3 regions of the Aliiglaciecola sp. NS0011-25 genome follow, and region 3 is predicted to be linked to each of the others. Evidence: predicted binding sites of a transcription regulator. Region 3 holds the regulator's gene; each other region holds the start of a gene.

Region 1 (5,566 bases), on a different contig from region 3:
GTTAATGCAGGAATACGGATTGCATTACTACGCCATAGGTCGTGGATTATCAATAAAGGAACGTTAATATGAGTCAGGTTAAAAAAGCAGTCATTCCAGTTGCAGGACTGGGGACGAGGATGTTACCAGCAACAAAAGCTATTCCAAAGGAAATGTTGCCAGTAGTCGATAAACCACTGATTCAGTACGTGGTTGGGGAATGTGTTGCCGCAGGTTTGAAAGAAATTATATTAGTAACTCATGCGAGTAAAAACAGTATCGAAAACCATTTCGATACCAGTTTCGAATTGGAAGCCACATTAGAAAAACGTGTTAAACGCCAATTGCTCGAAGCGGTGCAAGCTATCTGCCCTAAAGATGTAACCATTATGCATGTGCGTCAAGGTGTAGCGAAAGGCTTGGGCCACGCTATTCTATGTGCCCGTCCAATGATAGGCGACAACCCCTTTGCTGTTGTCTTACCTGATGTCATCATTGACGATGCCGCATGTAATCCGAAGAAAGATAACTTGGCTGATATGGTGGCTACTTTTAATACCAGTCAGGTAAGTCAAATCATGGTGGAAGCGGTGCCTGATGATCAGGTTCATAAATACGGTGTGGTTGATTTAGCTGGAAAAGAGCTGGGTGAAGGTGAGTCAGCTAAAATCCATAAGATGGTAGAAAAGCCACCTTTGGAAGAAGCGCCTTCTAATTTAGCTGTTGTTGGTCGTTATGTTTTATCTGAAAGTATTTGGGATGAATTGGAAAAAACTCAGCCAGGTGCTGGCGATGAAATTCAACTCACTGATGCCATTGATACCATGATGGAAAAAGAACAGGTTGATGCATATTACATGACCGGTAAAAGCCATGATTGTGGAAGTAAGTTAGGTTATATGAAAGCCAATATCGAATACGGCTTACGCCACGAAGAAATTAAAGATGAGTTTCTTGAGTTTCTGAAAGAGACGATTAAATAATACTGAAAGAACTTAATAATGGCGCCAATTTGGCGCCATTTTTTATTTCACCGAAATAGATGTTTTCAATTTCTCTAACATTCGATTGCCAATGCCTTTAACGTTGGTGATATCTTCCACACGCTTGAAGCTGCCATTGGCTTTTCTATAAGCGACTATGTCTTGCGCTTTTTTTGAACCAATACCAGGTAAGGCTTCTAAATCGTCGGCTGTTGCTGTATTTAAATTGATAGGTGTTGACTGAGTTTGTAACTGAGTCTTCGCAGTTTCAACTTTTTGATTTAAACTTTTCGCTTGAATGGTTAGTGGGCTGCTTGCTAAAAAGACTGCACAAGCAACTACTAAAGTAGGTAAGAACTTTTTCATATAGATTCTCCGTGTTCATTTTTAATCCGTTAGTGCTTAATTTGCACGATTTAAAATTAGTCCGGCTTTGAATACATGTAAAGTCTAGTTTTCAGTCAAAGTAGATATTGGGTAAGAAATTGCGGTTTGCAAGGTCGTCATTAAAACAGACATTTTTTAAAGGGATTAAAAAAGGCCCTTGAAAAGGACCTTAGTTAGACTCTACTGTTCAGTAGAAACTTCAGTGTAGGTTTATGCTAGGCTATTTTCTGCGACCAAGCGCTAATAAACCCATGCCTAGTAATAAAATACCTGCAGGCTCAGGAATACTGGCAGCGTCTACAGAAGCAGCAGATAATGTTTGAACTTCACCTGAGCTCACTTCAGTCAGTCTGATTGAGTTATTACCACTACAGCAGTTTTCAGCCCAAAACAATTCGATAGTGTGGCTACCAATTGCGATGTTGTTCAAATCAATAGTAAAAACATCTGAGTTGTTCCAATTGTACTTCCACCAAAGGTTGTCAGTTCGTTCTGAAACTAAGATTCCATCAAAAAACAGTTCTGCACCATAACCGGCGTCTAACCCTGCTTCAAGTGTCCAACTTCCTTCATAGCTCATGTCAAATTCAACAGTTAGTAAATTCACACTGTCTCTATCTGTATTGAAATTGTCGGTAGAGCTAATGGTGTTAACCGAAGATGAAGGCAATAAATCAAACGCGGCTTGCAGATCACTGCTATTAAAGCTGGCGTCGATATCGCGAGATTCTAACGTGATTACGGCTGCGTTTGCCGATGCGGAGATTACCAAACTTGCTAATAAAGCAGATTTTAAAAGATTTATCATGACTACTTCCTATGATACTAAAAATAATTTTAAAAACCGGGTAAAGCACAATGTGTGCCATATTTTAAGTTGTTGATTTTAATGGAATAAATTTTAAATTGGCAGGAGGTCCGACTAGTTGTGTTAAATATTTCGACAGTTCTAAATCGAAAAAGCCACTACAATATTAAATGTAATGGCTTGATGTAGATCGAATCTAATTTGTTAGTTTAAAGTCTATCTAATACCGCTTGAGTAAAGTCTGTGGTGCCGTGCTGGCCGCCCAGATCTCGTGTGGTGCGATCACCAGATTCGATAACGTCTTTGAGGGCATTACGGATTTTTTCAGCTTTATCACCCATCTGTAAATATTCAAGCATTTGTACTGAGGCAAGAATAACAGAGGTTGGATTCGCTAGGTTTTTACCTGCAATATCTGGTGCTGAGCCATGTACCGCTTCAAAAATGGCGCAGTCTGAACCTATGTTTGCACCTGGTGCCATACCTAAACCGCCCACTAGGCCTGCACACAGGTCGGATAGAATATCACCAAACAAGTTGGTGGTTACCATGACATCAAATTGATGTGGGTTCATAACCAATTGCATACACGCATTGTCAACGATCATCTCTGTTGACTCGATATCGGGATATTTATCGGCTATTTCTCTGGCTACTTTTAAAAACAAACCTGATGTTGATTTTAAAATATTCGCTTTGTGTACTGCTGTAACTTTTTTACGTCCTTCGCGGCGAGCTAACTCGTAAGCGAATGTGATAATACGTTCTGCGCCTTTGCGCGTAATGATACTCTTTGCTTCGGCTTCTGTGCCGTCGTCTGAAACCACTTGCCCTAAGCCTGAGTACATTCCTTCAGTATTTTCTCTGACGGTAATGATATCAATGTCTTCGTAACGTGCTTTGGTACCTTTGAAAGACAAAACTGGACGAACGTTTGCGTACATCTGGAACTTTTTACGCAAGCTAACGTTAATAGACGTAAAGCCTTCTCCCACTGGCGTTGTCAGTGGACCTTTTAACGCAACTTTGTTCTTTTCAATAAGATCTAAAGTCTCTTGCGGTAACAGTTCGCCGTGATTCTCCAGCGCCATTAAACCTGCATCGGCAAAATCATACGCAAAGTCGCAGCCAACTTTTTCTAATATCTGTAGGGCAGAATCGACGATATCAGGTCCGATACCATCGCCTTTGATAACGGTAATACGTTGTTGTGTCATGATGAATTCCTATTTTACACTTTGAGGGCTGGGTATTTAACCGGCGTCTAGACTGAAATTTAGGGGCGAATTTATACCATTTTTTCAGTTAATTTTCCACGTATTACCGCCATTTCACCGTTATTCCAGTAGATTTTTTGAATTTTAAGGTAAAGCGCAGTAACTGTGACTTTGTTGCAGTGAGTTAGCTAACAATTCGCTAACTTTTTGTTCATTTAATTTTAAAAACCTTAAGCTGTTAGTATAAAAACGTTGCGATACATCATTTAATTGGTGTTCGGAAAAATACAGTCGTCTGGCTAATAGAACACTTAAACCTAGTGTTACTGTCAATGTGTTAAGAATCGGATTTTTCGACAGTTCATCGGAATCCTGACTATTTGCCATTATTGCATCACTATATAAAGTGGGTTGTTGCCAAGCTTGGCATAACTTTAGGCTGTGATTGCGTAACGTTTCGGGATTACGAAAATCGAATAAATAGCTAATGTCTTGTTGTCGCTCTTGACGCCGAGTCCATTGAGTACGGGTTTTTAGTGCTGGTTGGGTAAATAGGCCACTGCAGGCAAAACACAACAATGTTGATGCTTCCTCTGGAGATACATGTTTATTTTGTGCGCTGAGGTTGGCTGCAATTTGACAGGCCAATCGAATAAATTGCGTAAAGTTTTGTTGCAAGGGGAAATGACTTTGATTCAATCTCAATAACAAAGCTTGTTGAATAAGCATTGAATTTGCTTTCACGTAACCGTGCATCATTAAACCATGCTTTACCTGTTGCACTGGTAGCTTATTTCTATTCGAAATTGTCGCTGTTTGTTTTAGGTAATCAGCAAAGGCGGGCTCGGAACTAATTTGCAATGCTAATTTGTCGATATCCACTGAACCGCTATTAAGGTGCTTTTGAACTTCCAGCAGTAATGTAGGCGGTTTGTCTAATGGGAAGTTATCTTCTATTGGGTTGATACAATCGCTTTTTTCAATTTGCCAATTGATATCCCACCATCGCTGAATTTGACTAAAGCCAGTTACTGTTTGTGTCGCTGATACCCGTTGAATATTGTCGTTAAATACGCGCTTCAATTGGGCTTTCTCATCTCCTTTTGAATTAATGATAATTACCAGTACTTTATCTTCAGATACACTCAACACAACCGCAGGCTGCTGTTGATCAAGCTTTACTAGCGTGCCGGGACAAATCAGCGTTGGATATTGGAGCAATCCATTTAAGCTATTTAAGTAACTCTCTGGACAGGTTTGAGTCAGTTTTCGGATTGCACTGGAGAAATGGACTGGCTTTTTTACCTCACTGGGAGTAACTTGCGTCGCAAGTTGATGGGCCAACAAAATAACCTGTTGGTTTTTGGTCAGATCTTTTGGCCAACTCCGGTTATTTTCAAATTTAGAAAAAAGGTATTTGTAGACTTGATACCCATCCATCCAAGTTTGTAGATTGGCTCTGTTAAGAATTTGCAATAGTCGAACGCTTTTCCGGTGGTGGGAAGGCCGTTGGTTTTGTTGATAAAACCCTTGTAGATCTTCCTGACGTTCACAATAAAGAGTGAGTATGCAACTCAATAATTGTTGGCAGCATAAGTCGTTGATGCGTGCTCGGTTACAAATGAGTGCACAATAGACTAGGGTGTTAAACGTTAGATTATTTAAAAAACCACTTCTAGATTTGTACAGAAGCGGTTGGGCGACAAAAACATCAGGCGAGAGTTTAAATGCAGATAAAAAGTATTCAGAAACTTTGACAATGCGTTTAATTTGCTCAGGTCCAACGGGGTTTTGTCGCACTTCTTCAAGTACCGTGGAAACCTGCCCGAATGCTTTTAACAAGCTCTGCGTTGGCATTAATTAACTAACACTAATAAATGCATAAAAGCCACTAGAGTTTTAAGTAACTTTGATACGTGCCTTCGCCCCAGGCAATTAACTTTTCATCTTCAAACAAAAGTGGGGTACATTCGTCTTGGGTGGTTATGCCATCCGATTGGTTCCAAGTCGTGCGGTAAAACATGACCTGTAATTGGGTATCTCCCACCAGTTTGGCTTCACTAATGTCTGGTGGCCCTAATAATTCGACGATCCCTGATCTAAGGTCGCCTATTTTAATTTTGGTCAACTGTACCTTATTGTACTCCTGACGATCTTCCCATCCCATACTGGATGTATCATCTGGATTAAAC
Region 2 (5,566 bases), on a different contig from region 3:
CTTTCTGGATACCCTGATGAAAACAATAATTTTATTGTTGATTTTGATTTTGTTATCCCTGCTTATCGAGATTGTCGCATTGGACACTTTGTGTTGGGGCAAGGCCAACGACTAAAAAAACAATTTGGCTATGGGAATGTATTTGCTAAAGCAGACAGCTTGAAGCATGAAAACTATTTAGTTCAGCTGGGTTTTTCCCCAGAGAAGAATGGTATATGGTTTTATCCTGAATCAAAGCACAGCGCTGAAGTAGACAAAACAAAATAAGCGTATAGTAGCGTTTTCTGGCTTAAGGAATTATTTTGAAGAAAATCAAAAATGAACAACAATTGTTGAAAATGGCAATTAGCGTAGGGGAAACCTATGCAAAAAACCGTGGATATGATGGTTTTAGTGAAACCATGGGACAAAAGGAAAAAGTGGAAATTATTTATCGTCTATTAGTAAACGATAAACTGATTGCGTCTTTAGGTGGAGATTCTGAAGATTTGTTGAGTATGAAGCACAGGTTGGCTATTTGGATAAAAAATAAATTGCCCGCTGATCATGCGTTATTAAAATAAATTTTTGGTTTTTATGCTGACCTGCACGGATTATTAATAATAAGCATCAAAAAAGACTGTTTTATAAACTATTTGCTCCATAATTAAGCAGTTAGAAAAAATCTATAAAAAAGTATTTGACGAGATTGGGGCAAGTGGGTAATATGCGCCCCCTCGAAGCGATGAGGTTTTTATCGCAACGATTGTTCGGTGAGTAGCGCAGCTTGGTAGCGCACTTGGTTTGGGTCCAAGGGGTCGCAGGTTCGAATCCTGTCTCACCGACCATTTTTTTGCTTGTTCAGATTCGTAGAGCGTCCGTAGCTCAGCTGGATAGAGCACCCGCCTTCTAAGCGGGTGGTCGCAGGTTCGAATCCTGCCGGACGCGCCAGCGGAACGGTTGGATATGAATTTGATATCTAGTGTTACTTCTCGATAATGTATATTTAATGAGAGTGACAGATGAATACGGATATATAATTATCTGGTAAGTAAAAAAGATTTAGTGTAGAAAAGAGTAACACAGTGGTGGACGTAGCTCAGTTGGTAGAGCCCCGGATTGTGATTCCGGTGGTCGTGGGTTCAAACCCCATCGTCCACCCCACTTGCGGAAGTGGTGGAATTGGTAGACACGCTGGATTTAGGTTCCAGTGCTTCACGGCGTGAGAGTTCAAGTCTCTCCTTCCGCACCATATTTAGAAGATCCCTTCTCAATATCTCAGTTATTTAATAACCGTTAAACTCCCTTATTTTCCTTCTGTCCTTTTTCTTAATTTTCTTTGTGTCTATTTAACTATAAGCATCCTTGCCTATTTTCGTTTTTCTAAATTTTCTGAATACTTAGGTTTTCTGAAGGAATATCTAAATATAAACTAATCACTTGACCACCACGTAATACGCTAAACACCAATGTTTGAGCGGTGGGCAGTAATGTTTGAACGGCCTCTAGTCCCTCTTCTGTGGTGATATCGTTACCATTTATTTTTTGTAAAATATCACCTTGTTTGAAATTTGCACTTTTATACAGTTTTGGATTCATGCCTGGAGACACGTTAAAACCTGCCGATAAGTCATTTTGGTCAAACGGTGAAATATGAATAATGTGCTCTAATAATTTAGGCCGATTGCCAATTGATTTTGCAATGTCATCATCATTGGAATTTTGATCATAACCATTTGATGAGTTTGAATTGGTATTAGTGCTTCCCTTGTCTTCATCACTCGAAGCGGTTCCTCTAAGCAATAAAACCTGTCGTTGACCTTCATTTAACAATATAACCCTATCGTTCCTTATTTCTTGAATAACCGCATTGGTGTATGCAATTTGGTCCTCAATAAAGTAAGTGCGAATTTGTAAACGTGATTGAATGGTTGCTGAGGCTTCAGTATCCACATCACTGGCTACCACGCCTATTAATGAAATATCTAATGGGCTTGGCGGTATACCTTCCAAATCTATTTCTTGTTCCTCCGGCTGTGAATGTTGTGGATGCTGTTGTTGTTGCATACCGATATCGCCGGTCTCATTCAGTAACTCTTTTTTGACTTCCTCTGACAGCTCAATTGGCTCATGAGCAGGAGGTGCAAACATGACATAACACAATACTGCTATTGCGATGAAAAGGATGGTTAGAATTATTTTGCTATTGCTATTGCTATTGCTATTGCTATTGCTATTGCTATTGCTATTGCTCATGCAGAGAACTCGGGAGTAAATTTGTATTAATGTTAGGTGCAGGATAACCATCACTAGCTTGCTTCTCAATGCCTATTTCAGGGGGACACCCTAATAACGGTTATCAATACATCTTAAAGAAGGCTTTTGTTACTTTGTCTAACAAATACTAAAGGCAAGTAACGCAAATTTTAAGGTAATTTAATTGGACTCGCATTTATGACTTAAATTATGAATAAGTGGTTCTTATTTTTGTTCAGTATTTAAGTTTATGTTTCATATTTTAAGTTTTGTTTTTGATAAATTATATTAAATCAATTAAAACAATGGGTTACACTTATTTTTAAATCTGGCATGGTGTGTGCATTGATATCTGTAGAGATTAAAATTTATCCGAAGTGGAGTGGTAAAATGAGTTTTTTTACAGATAAGAAAACATTGTTAGTTGGAGCGTTATCACTAATTGGCAGTGTTTCAGCAGTGATGCTGACAACTCAAGCCAATAGTAGCAGTGTTCCTTTTTTTACCGAATCGGGCAGTACCCCGCAAATGGTTATTAAACAGAACGTTGCAAAAGAACAATCCTATATATTACAGGGGTTAGGTCGCGATGCTCTAGTTTCTGCAGTAGAGCGCGTTGGTGGTGCGGTGGCTCGTGAATTCCCTATTATCAACGCCATAAGCGCATATTTGTCTGTTTCTCAGGCTGATGAACTAGCCAATATATCTGGTTTGCACGTTACCGCAGATAGAAACGTAATGACCATGGGAAGTGATAATGGGAAGTTGGAAAGTGCATCAGGCCAACTTAAAAAATTCGCCATCGATAATAATATCGCCACTCAAACTCAGGCAGATTTGTTGCATGAAAGGGGGATTACTGGACGAGGTGTGACAGTAGCTGTTTTAGACAGCGGTACATTGATGGGCGGAAGCCAAGGTAAATATTTATTACGCAATCAATATGACCGTGCTCGTGCATTTTATAAGTATAACGCGATTAAAAGTAAAAAGACGCGAACTTTGAATGATGACCAAAACGGTCATGGTAGTCACGTGACCGGGATAATTGCCAGCAGTTTAAAAAGTGAAGATGGTAAGTTTAACGGCATGGCGCCAGATGTATATTTGTTATCTGTTAAAGCCTTTGATGCTTCAGGAAACGGCAGCTATACGGATGTGTTAGACGGCTTAAACTATATCTATCAAAACCGTAATCGCTATCGTATCCGTGTGCTAAATTTGTCGTTAGGGGCTAGTGTGCAATCTAACTATTGGAGCGATCCAATTAACCAAGCTGTGATGCGTTTATGGGATGCTGGTATTGTAGTGGTGACTTCAGTGGGTAACACTGGCTCAGATTATGCGACAGTGTCAGTTCCAGGTAACAATCCGTATATTATTACCGTTGGTGCAGCGACAGACAGTTATACTCCCAGCGATGCAAGTGATGATCGTATGACTACGTTCTCGTCTAAGGGACCTTCAGTAGAGGGCTTTGTTAAACCTGAAATCGTAGCATTTGGCGGGCATATCAGCTCTAAAATGAACAAAAATTTACTGAAAAACAAAAACTTCGTAGAATCTGAGACCGGTGAAGATTACCACATGATATCTGGTACTTCACAGGCAGCTGCAGTGGTTACAGGTACGGTTGCTTTAATGTTGCAACACAATCCTTACTTAAGCCCTGATGATGTAAAGTGTCGTTTGATTGATTCAGCGTCAGCTATGACAGATCCATCTACAGGTGAAGCTTATGGTCCTTTCACACAAGGTGCAGGTCTAATCAATGCCTATGCGGCAGTTACAAGTACTGCTTCAGGTTGTGCCAATGTAGGCTTAGATCTTACAGCTGATTTGAACGGTGTTGCTCACTTTAAAGGGCCAGCACGAGTGACTGAACAAGGTCAACTGTTGTTAGCACTAGGTAATGGTGAATTCGTAGCTGAAGGTTCAATCTGGGATGGTACGACAACAATTGAAGGCTCTATCTGGGATGGACTTACTGCAATTGAAGGTTCAATTTGGGATGGGACCACTGCACTTCAAGGTTCAATTTGGGATGGTTCAGCGACTATTGAAGGTTCAATCTGGGATGGTACTACTGCCCTGCAAGGCTCGATTTGGGATGGTTCTACTATACTTGAAGGTTCAATCTGGGATGGATTCTCAGTATTAGAAGGTTCAATTTGGGATGGCACTACCGCCCTTGAAGGTTCACTTTGGGATGGTTTGTCTAGTCTTGAAGGTTCAATCTGGGATGGTTCTACTGCCCTTGAAGGTTCGATTTGGGATGGTTTATCGTCTATCCAAGGCTCAATTTGGGATGCCTTAACTTCAATCGAAGGTTCAGTATGGGATGGAAATACATCAATCGAAACTGTTAACCAAGCATTGTTAGACGAATCTGTAGCGAATGATGAACAACAATCAAATCAGCTATTGGAAATTGAAATAGACTAATTAATTCTACATTGCGTAATAGCAAGCTGCATTCCATGAATGCAGCTTGCTTGTTTCAGAATAAAAGAGTTATCAATTTTGGTTGAACATGTGGTAATCGGCTACTAAGATGCTCATGCTTTCAACGATTAGGACAAAATAAATAGATGAAGTCATTGATGCTAGTTAAAAACCTAAAATTACAAATAATGCTTATTTTAATTGTATTGTTTAGCGCTTTTAACGCGATAGCAGATAATGAAAATATTAAGTTTCAGCGTATTACCCTAGACCAAGGGTTGTCCCAAGAAAATATATTAACCGCCTTTCAGGACTCTGAAGGATACATGTGGTTTGGCACGCAAGAAGGCCTGAACCGATATGATGGTTATCAATTCAAAGTATTCACTTACAGTTCCAGAAATAAAGACTCGTTAAGTTCTGATTGGGTCTATTCGATTATAGAGCCGCAAAAAAATGTCCTATGGATAGGCACACGCAATGGCGTTAATGTGTTTGATAAAAGCTCGCAAACCTTCAAACATTACCGATATCAAGCCGCAGACAAAGGTAGTATAAATTCAGACACTGTGCGAGTACTGTTTAACTCATCACAAAATCAAATTTGGATTGGCACTGACAACGGATTGAATATATATAATCCAGCCACTGATGATTTCACTAATGTAGCCCTTAGCGCTGACGAAACAAAGCGTATTTCAGTGCAAAGTATCAGCGAAGACCAGCAAGGCAATTTGTGGGTCTCAGCCCTAGGTTTAGGCGTAATCAAACTCGACGCCAATTCCCATCAGGTTTTAGTGGACGCTGCGGAAATGGACTTAGTTACGGGGGGGCAAACTAATCAAGTAAAGACAATTATGGTTGACAGTCAACACAGGCTTTGGCT
Region 3 (5,566 bases):
TTGGCATCTTGTTTGTGCTAGTCTTGATGGTATATGTGCCAGGGTGGATGGGTTCAGATCCAGAACAGACAGATTCTAGTAATGAAGATTCCTGGCAGCCTAATTATCAGGCGAGGAATATGCGCAGCACTCTTTACAATGAAAACGGCGAAGTGAATCATCAGGTATTCGCGCTTAAAATGGAACATTATCAAATCCTAGGCTTCACTTTATTCAGCCAACCTAAATACACCATCTATGTTTCCGATGAGCAAACGCCTTGGCATGTAGAAGCTGAGGAAGGCACGCTGTATGAGGATAATCGAATTCAATTAGAAACTGATGTAGAGATTAGAAGCCTCGATGAATCGGGATTTGTGCAAACAATCAGAACCCAGTTTTTAGAAATTAATTTAGTCGATAAAACAATGATGTCTGACGAACCGGTTGAGATAAACGGGAAAGATTTCATTGTTAAAAGTAACGGTTTTGTAGCAAATTTAACTACACAGGAATATGAACTTAAAAATCATGTGCAAACTCAATATGCGCCGCGTTAGCGCTTTATTTATTAGCTTAATGTTCAGCGCCGCTATTATTGCCGGTGAGAACGATTTTAGCTTGCCAATCAAAGTTGACTCAAAGTCGAATTTTTTTGATGGCAAAACCAAAACGTCGATATTTAGAAAAGACGTCAAAATCACCCAAGGTAGCCTTGAAATTTTGGCTGACGAAGTCGAGGTTATTGCGGGTTTAGGGGAAGGTAAAGAAGTTTTTATTGCCCGAGGTAAACCAGCAAAATACAGCCAAACCCTCGATGATGGCAGTAATATTAGCGCCGCGGCCAATGAAATTAAATATGAAGTATCGAATCGTACTCTGACACTCAATGGTGCAGCCGAATTAAATCAGGATAGTAGCCTTGTTAAAGGTGAATCGATTCAATTTAATATGGAATTAGAGCAATTGATAGCAGAAAGTGACGGCAACGCAGAAGGCGGTGTCACTGCCATTTTCCAACCCGAAAGCATTCGCAATCGGCAAACTGACGACACTAAAAAAACTGAAGAAGAGCAAGACAAGTTGCAGGATGAAAAACCTTAATGGCAACGTTAAAAGCGACCAATTTAGCGAAGTCTTATAAATCTCGGCAAGTGGTGCGAGATGTAAGCATTGAAGTTTCTACTGGACAGATTGTTGGCCTGTTAGGTCCCAATGGTGCTGGTAAAACGACGACCTTCTATATGATTGTTGGGTTAGTGCCACTCGATAAAGGCGAGATTTATATTGATCAGACCGAGTTAACCTTACAACCCATGCACATCCGTGCACGAAAAGGAATTGGTTATCTTCCTCAAGAATCATCTATATTTCGTAAGTTAACCGTTTACCAAAATATCATGGCAATTTTGCAAACCCGAAAAGAATTAAGTTCTGATCAGCGAGAAGAGCAAGCGGATGCATTATTGGATGAATTCAATATTAACCATATTCGTAACAGCCTTGGCATGAGTTTATCAGGCGGGGAGCGCAGAAGAGTCGAGATCGCTCGTGCATTAGCGGCCGCCCCTGAGTTTATTCTATTGGATGAACCCTTTGCTGGTGTTGACCCGATTTCAGTAAACGATATAAAAAAAATAATTCAACACCTACGCGATAGAGGTATTGGTGTATTAATAACTGATCATAATGTGCGTGAAACGCTAGACGTGTGTGAAAAAGCGTATATTGTGAGTCATGGTGAATTGATAGCTTCTGGAACCGCAGAAGAAGTTTTAAATAATCAACAAGTCAGAGATGTATACCTTGGCGAGCAATTCAAGCTATAGTAGAGGTATGTTGTTTTTAACCAAAGCTTTGTGGCTAAACAAGTAAGAATAAAAAAACTAAATGAAACCCTCGTTACAATTAAAATTCAGCCAGCAACTAACAATGACGCCTCAATTGCAACAGGCTATACGTCTATTGCAATTATCAACGCTGGATTTACAACAGGAAATACAGGAAGCGTTAGAATCGAATCCACTTTTAGAAGTAGAAGACGGTTCAGATATCCCTACTGGGGATTCCGCTTTAGCAGACAGTAATGACAAGTTCTCAGAGGAGACGGTATCCGCAAGTTCTGATTCCATGGATACAAACGAGGCATTAGAAAAAGCAGATATCCCAGACGAATTACCCATAGATAGCACATGGGACGAATATATCAGTGCCTCCTCAGCCCCCGCCTCAATAAGCGGTGGTAGTGGCGGCGATGACGACCAAATTTTCCAAGGTGAAACAACCGAAAATATTCAAGATCACCTATTGTGGCAGATGCGCTTAACGCCTTTTTCTGAAGTTGATACTGCCATAGCAATCGCAATTATCGACTCTATTGATGAGTCTGGTTACCTCACTATCAGCACCGAAGATGTTCTTGCTAGTCTCGACCATGAAGAGGTTGAACTTGATGAGGTGGAATGCGTTTTAAAACGTATTCAAATGTTCGACCCTATTGGTTCAGGCTCAAGAAATCCGCAAGAATGTTTAATGGTACAAATGAATCAATTTGCACCTGACACCCCTTGGTTAAATGAAGCTAAGTTATTAATCAGCGAATATGCTGACTTATTAGGCAGTAAAGATTACCGAACTTTAATGCGTAAAACTCGTCTAAAAGAAGACGAATTACGAGAAGCTATGCGGTTATTGCAAACACTCAATCCACGCCCTGGTAGTTCATTGTTAATCGGTGAATCTGAATACGTCATTCCAGATGTTTCAGTGATGAAGAAAAATGGTCGTTGGCAAGTTGAGCTAAATCCCGATAGTTTGCCTAAGCTGAATGTAAATCAGCAATATGCGGCAATGAGCCGGAACGCTAAAAACACCAGTGATAGTCAATTTATTCGGTCGCATATGCAAGAAGCCAAGTGGTTTATAAAAAGTCTAGAGAGTCGTAATGACACTTTACTCAAAGTCGCAAACTGCATTGTTCAGCAGCAGGTTGGTTTTTTTGAGCATGGACCTGAAATGATGAAACCAATGGTGTTAAATGATGTCGCAGAAATGGTAGATATGCATGAATCAACTATTTCCCGTGTTACCACACAGAAATATATGCATACACCTAGAGGAATTTATGAACTTAAATACTTTTTCTCCAGCCATGTAGCAACTGATTCTGGAGGAGAGTGTTCCTCAACGGCAATTCGCGCATTAATTAAAAAACTCGTCGCAGCAGAGCTTCCTACCAAGCCTCTTAGCGACAGTAAGATTGCTGATCTACTGGCAGACCAAGGTATTCAGGTCGCCCGTAGGACAATAGCAAAATACCGGGAGTCTTTATCGATCCCACCGTCTAACCAACGCAAGAGCCTGCTGTAGGCTCAACAACAGAAGGAATACGCTAATATGCAAATTAACCTTACTGGCCATCATGTAGAAATTACAGATTCTTTGCGAGATTATGTAGACAATAAATTTACAAAGCTAGAAAGGCATTTTGATCATATCAACAATGTCCATGTCATTCTTAATGTCGAGAAGCTTAATCAAAAAGCTGAAGCGACAGTTCATCTTAGCGGAGGCGAAGTATTTGCAACCTCAGAGCACAACGATATGTACGCAGCAATTGACGGATTGATAGATAAGCTTGATCGACAGGTAATCAAGCACAAGGAAAAAATTAAGCGTCATTAACATATATTAGATTAATTAATGGAAATTAAAGACATCCTTTCCCCTGACTGCACAAGTTGTGCAGTCCAGGGGACAAGTAAAAAACGAATTCTTGAAACTATCAGCCTGATAGCGGCAGAAAAAATCGATGACATTGATCAGACAACGATTTTAAATAGTCTGGTTAGCCGCGAAAAGATGGGCAGCACAGGAATCGGGAATGGTATTGCATTGCCACACGGTAGACTGTCGGGTTTAAAGGATGTGGTCGCAGTTCTAATCACCAGTGATCCTTCTATCAACTTTGACGCTGTGGATAATTGTCCTGTGGACATATTTTTCGCAATTTTAGTACCTGAAGATAAAGCCGCCGGACACCTGCAAACCTTAGCAACCATCGCGACAAAATTAAGTGATAAGGAAATTCTGAAACGTATTCGTCGTGCAGAAGATAATGCTCAGTTATACGAGGCAATCGTTGCATGAAACTGATAATTATTAGTGGCCGCTCTGGTTCAGGAAAGTCTATTGCACTGAGGTCTTTAGAAGACTTAGGTTACTATTGTGTCGACAATATCCCAGTTAACCTATTACCGACTCTAACCCATACGGTTATGGATGAATATGACCAAGTGGCCGTGAGTATCGATGTTAGAAACCTTCCCAAGGTACCTGGTGAATTAGTCGAAATTCTTGATTATTTGCCTGCCACTTGGGACATGACCATAGTCTATTTAGATGCCAGTGATGACATGCTGATAAAACGCTTCAGCGAAACTCGTCGACTGCATCCGTTATCTCGTCAAAACAAATCTCTTTCGGATGCGATTCAGGCAGAGGGTCAACTGTTAGCCCCTATTGCGGAACGCGCCGACTTATATCTAGATACAGACAAACTTTCGGTGCATCAATTAGCTGAATTGGTTCGAGAGCGAATTCTAGGCAAGAAAAGCTCTAGGCTAGTTTTGGTATTTGAATCCTTCGGTTTTAAATACGGCATTCCTAAAGACGCCGATTATGTATTCGATGCGCGATTTTTACCTAACCCACATTGGGAGCCAGACTTAAAGCACCTCAGTGGATTAGACTCTCCGGTCGAGATATTTTTAGGCTCACAGCCAATAGTGACGAAATTTATCTGGCAAATTCAAAATCTCATTTCAACTTGGCTTCCTCATCTAGAAAGAAACAATCGTAGTTACGTGACAGTAGCAATCGGTTGTACTGGAGGCCAACATCGCTCAGTTTATGTGGCTGAGTCACTCGCTAAAACATTTTCAGCGTCTCACCCAGATGTTCAAATAAGGCACCGAGAGTTAAATCGATGAATCGATTTGAAAAGCAAATAGTCATCGTTAACAAACTTGGATTACACGCAAGAGCGGCTACTGAATTAGTCAAAGTAGCCAATCAATTTGATGCCGTTGTTACCCTAGTTCAAGGGGAGAAATCGGCTTCCGCAAATAGTGTATTGGGCTTGATGATGTTAGAAAGCTCCCAAGGCAAAGAAGTTAACGTCATTAGCGAAGGAGTCGATGCTGAACACGCCCTTGCCGCGATTGAAAAACTCATAGTTGAGAAATTTCACGAAAACGAATAGTTAAGCAATGTGCAAATAATTGCTGACCTGCTGCCCTTAGTCCTCTAAACTATTAGTATTAGTAGTTTTTTCATTGAGCTGCATATTCATGGCAGAAGCATTAGAGGTTAAACACGCCCAACGACAACTGAAGGCTATCAATCAAGCCTTGGCCAGTGGTCGCTTTATGCATGTCCGCAAAACAATTCACGACATGCCAGCTTGCGACATCGCCCTTCTTCTAGAGTCTTCCCCAAGCAAATCAAGAACTGAACTGTGGGAAATGTTGGACTCCGATTTTTATGGCGATGTATTAGAAGAACTGTCCGAAGATGTACGTAATGG

What was found. Region 3 encodes sigma-54, which starts transcription at its own class of promoters, with help from an activator protein. Its sites were predicted from a motif close to GTTGGCACGNNNNTNGNNT; they were not measured.
Region 1: the regulator sigma-54 is predicted to act here: its motif matches at 2,201-2,219, upstream of ABWV72_RS07740 (CCXG family PEP-CTERM protein).
Region 2: the regulator sigma-54 is predicted to act here: its motif matches at 2,563-2,581, upstream of ABWV72_RS07140 (S8 family peptidase).

The regions. Positions count from the first base shown of each region.
Region 1 covers NZ_BAABWR010000007.1:62,504-68,069, forward strand. Annotated here, with positions in the region: gene ABWV72_RS07725 (UDP-glucose dehydrogenase family protein) at 1-67, shown strand, start outside; gene galU (UTP--glucose-1-phosphate uridylyltransferase GalU) at 69-962, shown strand; gene ABWV72_RS07735 (ComEA family DNA-binding protein) at 1,005-1,328, opposite strand; gene ABWV72_RS07740 (CCXG family PEP-CTERM protein) at 1,570-2,157, opposite strand; gene ABWV72_RS07745 (isocitrate dehydrogenase) at 2,367-3,374, opposite strand; gene ABWV72_RS07750 (hypothetical protein) at 3,519-5,231, opposite strand; gene ABWV72_RS07755 (DUF3192 domain-containing protein) at 5,266-5,566, opposite strand, start outside.
Region 2 covers NZ_BAABWR010000006.1:129,816-135,381, forward strand. Annotated here, with positions in the region: gene ABWV72_RS07105 (hypothetical protein) at 1-267, shown strand, start outside; gene ABWV72_RS07110 (DUF5062 family protein) at 303-563, shown strand; tRNA gene ABWV72_RS07115 (tRNA-Pro) at 751-827, shown strand; tRNA gene ABWV72_RS07120 (tRNA-Arg) at 854-930, shown strand; tRNA gene ABWV72_RS07125 (tRNA-His) at 1,068-1,143, shown strand; tRNA gene ABWV72_RS07130 (tRNA-Leu) at 1,147-1,231, shown strand; gene ABWV72_RS07135 (type II secretion system protein N) at 1,363-2,235, opposite strand; gene ABWV72_RS07140 (S8 family peptidase) at 2,626-4,680, shown strand; gene ABWV72_RS07145 (ligand-binding sensor domain-containing protein) at 4,827-5,566, shown strand, end outside.
Region 3 covers NZ_BAABWR010000020.1:76,239-81,804, reverse strand. Annotated here, with positions in the region: gene lptC (LPS export ABC transporter periplasmic protein LptC) at 1-539, shown strand, start outside; gene lptA (lipopolysaccharide transport periplasmic protein LptA) at 526-1,083, shown strand; gene lptB (LPS export ABC transporter ATP-binding protein) at 1,083-1,808, shown strand; gene ABWV72_RS16710 (RNA polymerase factor sigma-54) at 1,870-3,348, shown strand; gene hpf (ribosome hibernation promoting factor) at 3,376-3,663, shown strand; gene ptsN (PTS IIA-like nitrogen regulatory protein PtsN) at 3,682-4,128, shown strand; gene rapZ (RNase adapter RapZ) at 4,125-4,970, shown strand; gene ABWV72_RS16690 (HPr family phosphocarrier protein) at 4,967-5,242, shown strand; gene mgtE (magnesium transporter) at 5,331-5,566, shown strand, end outside.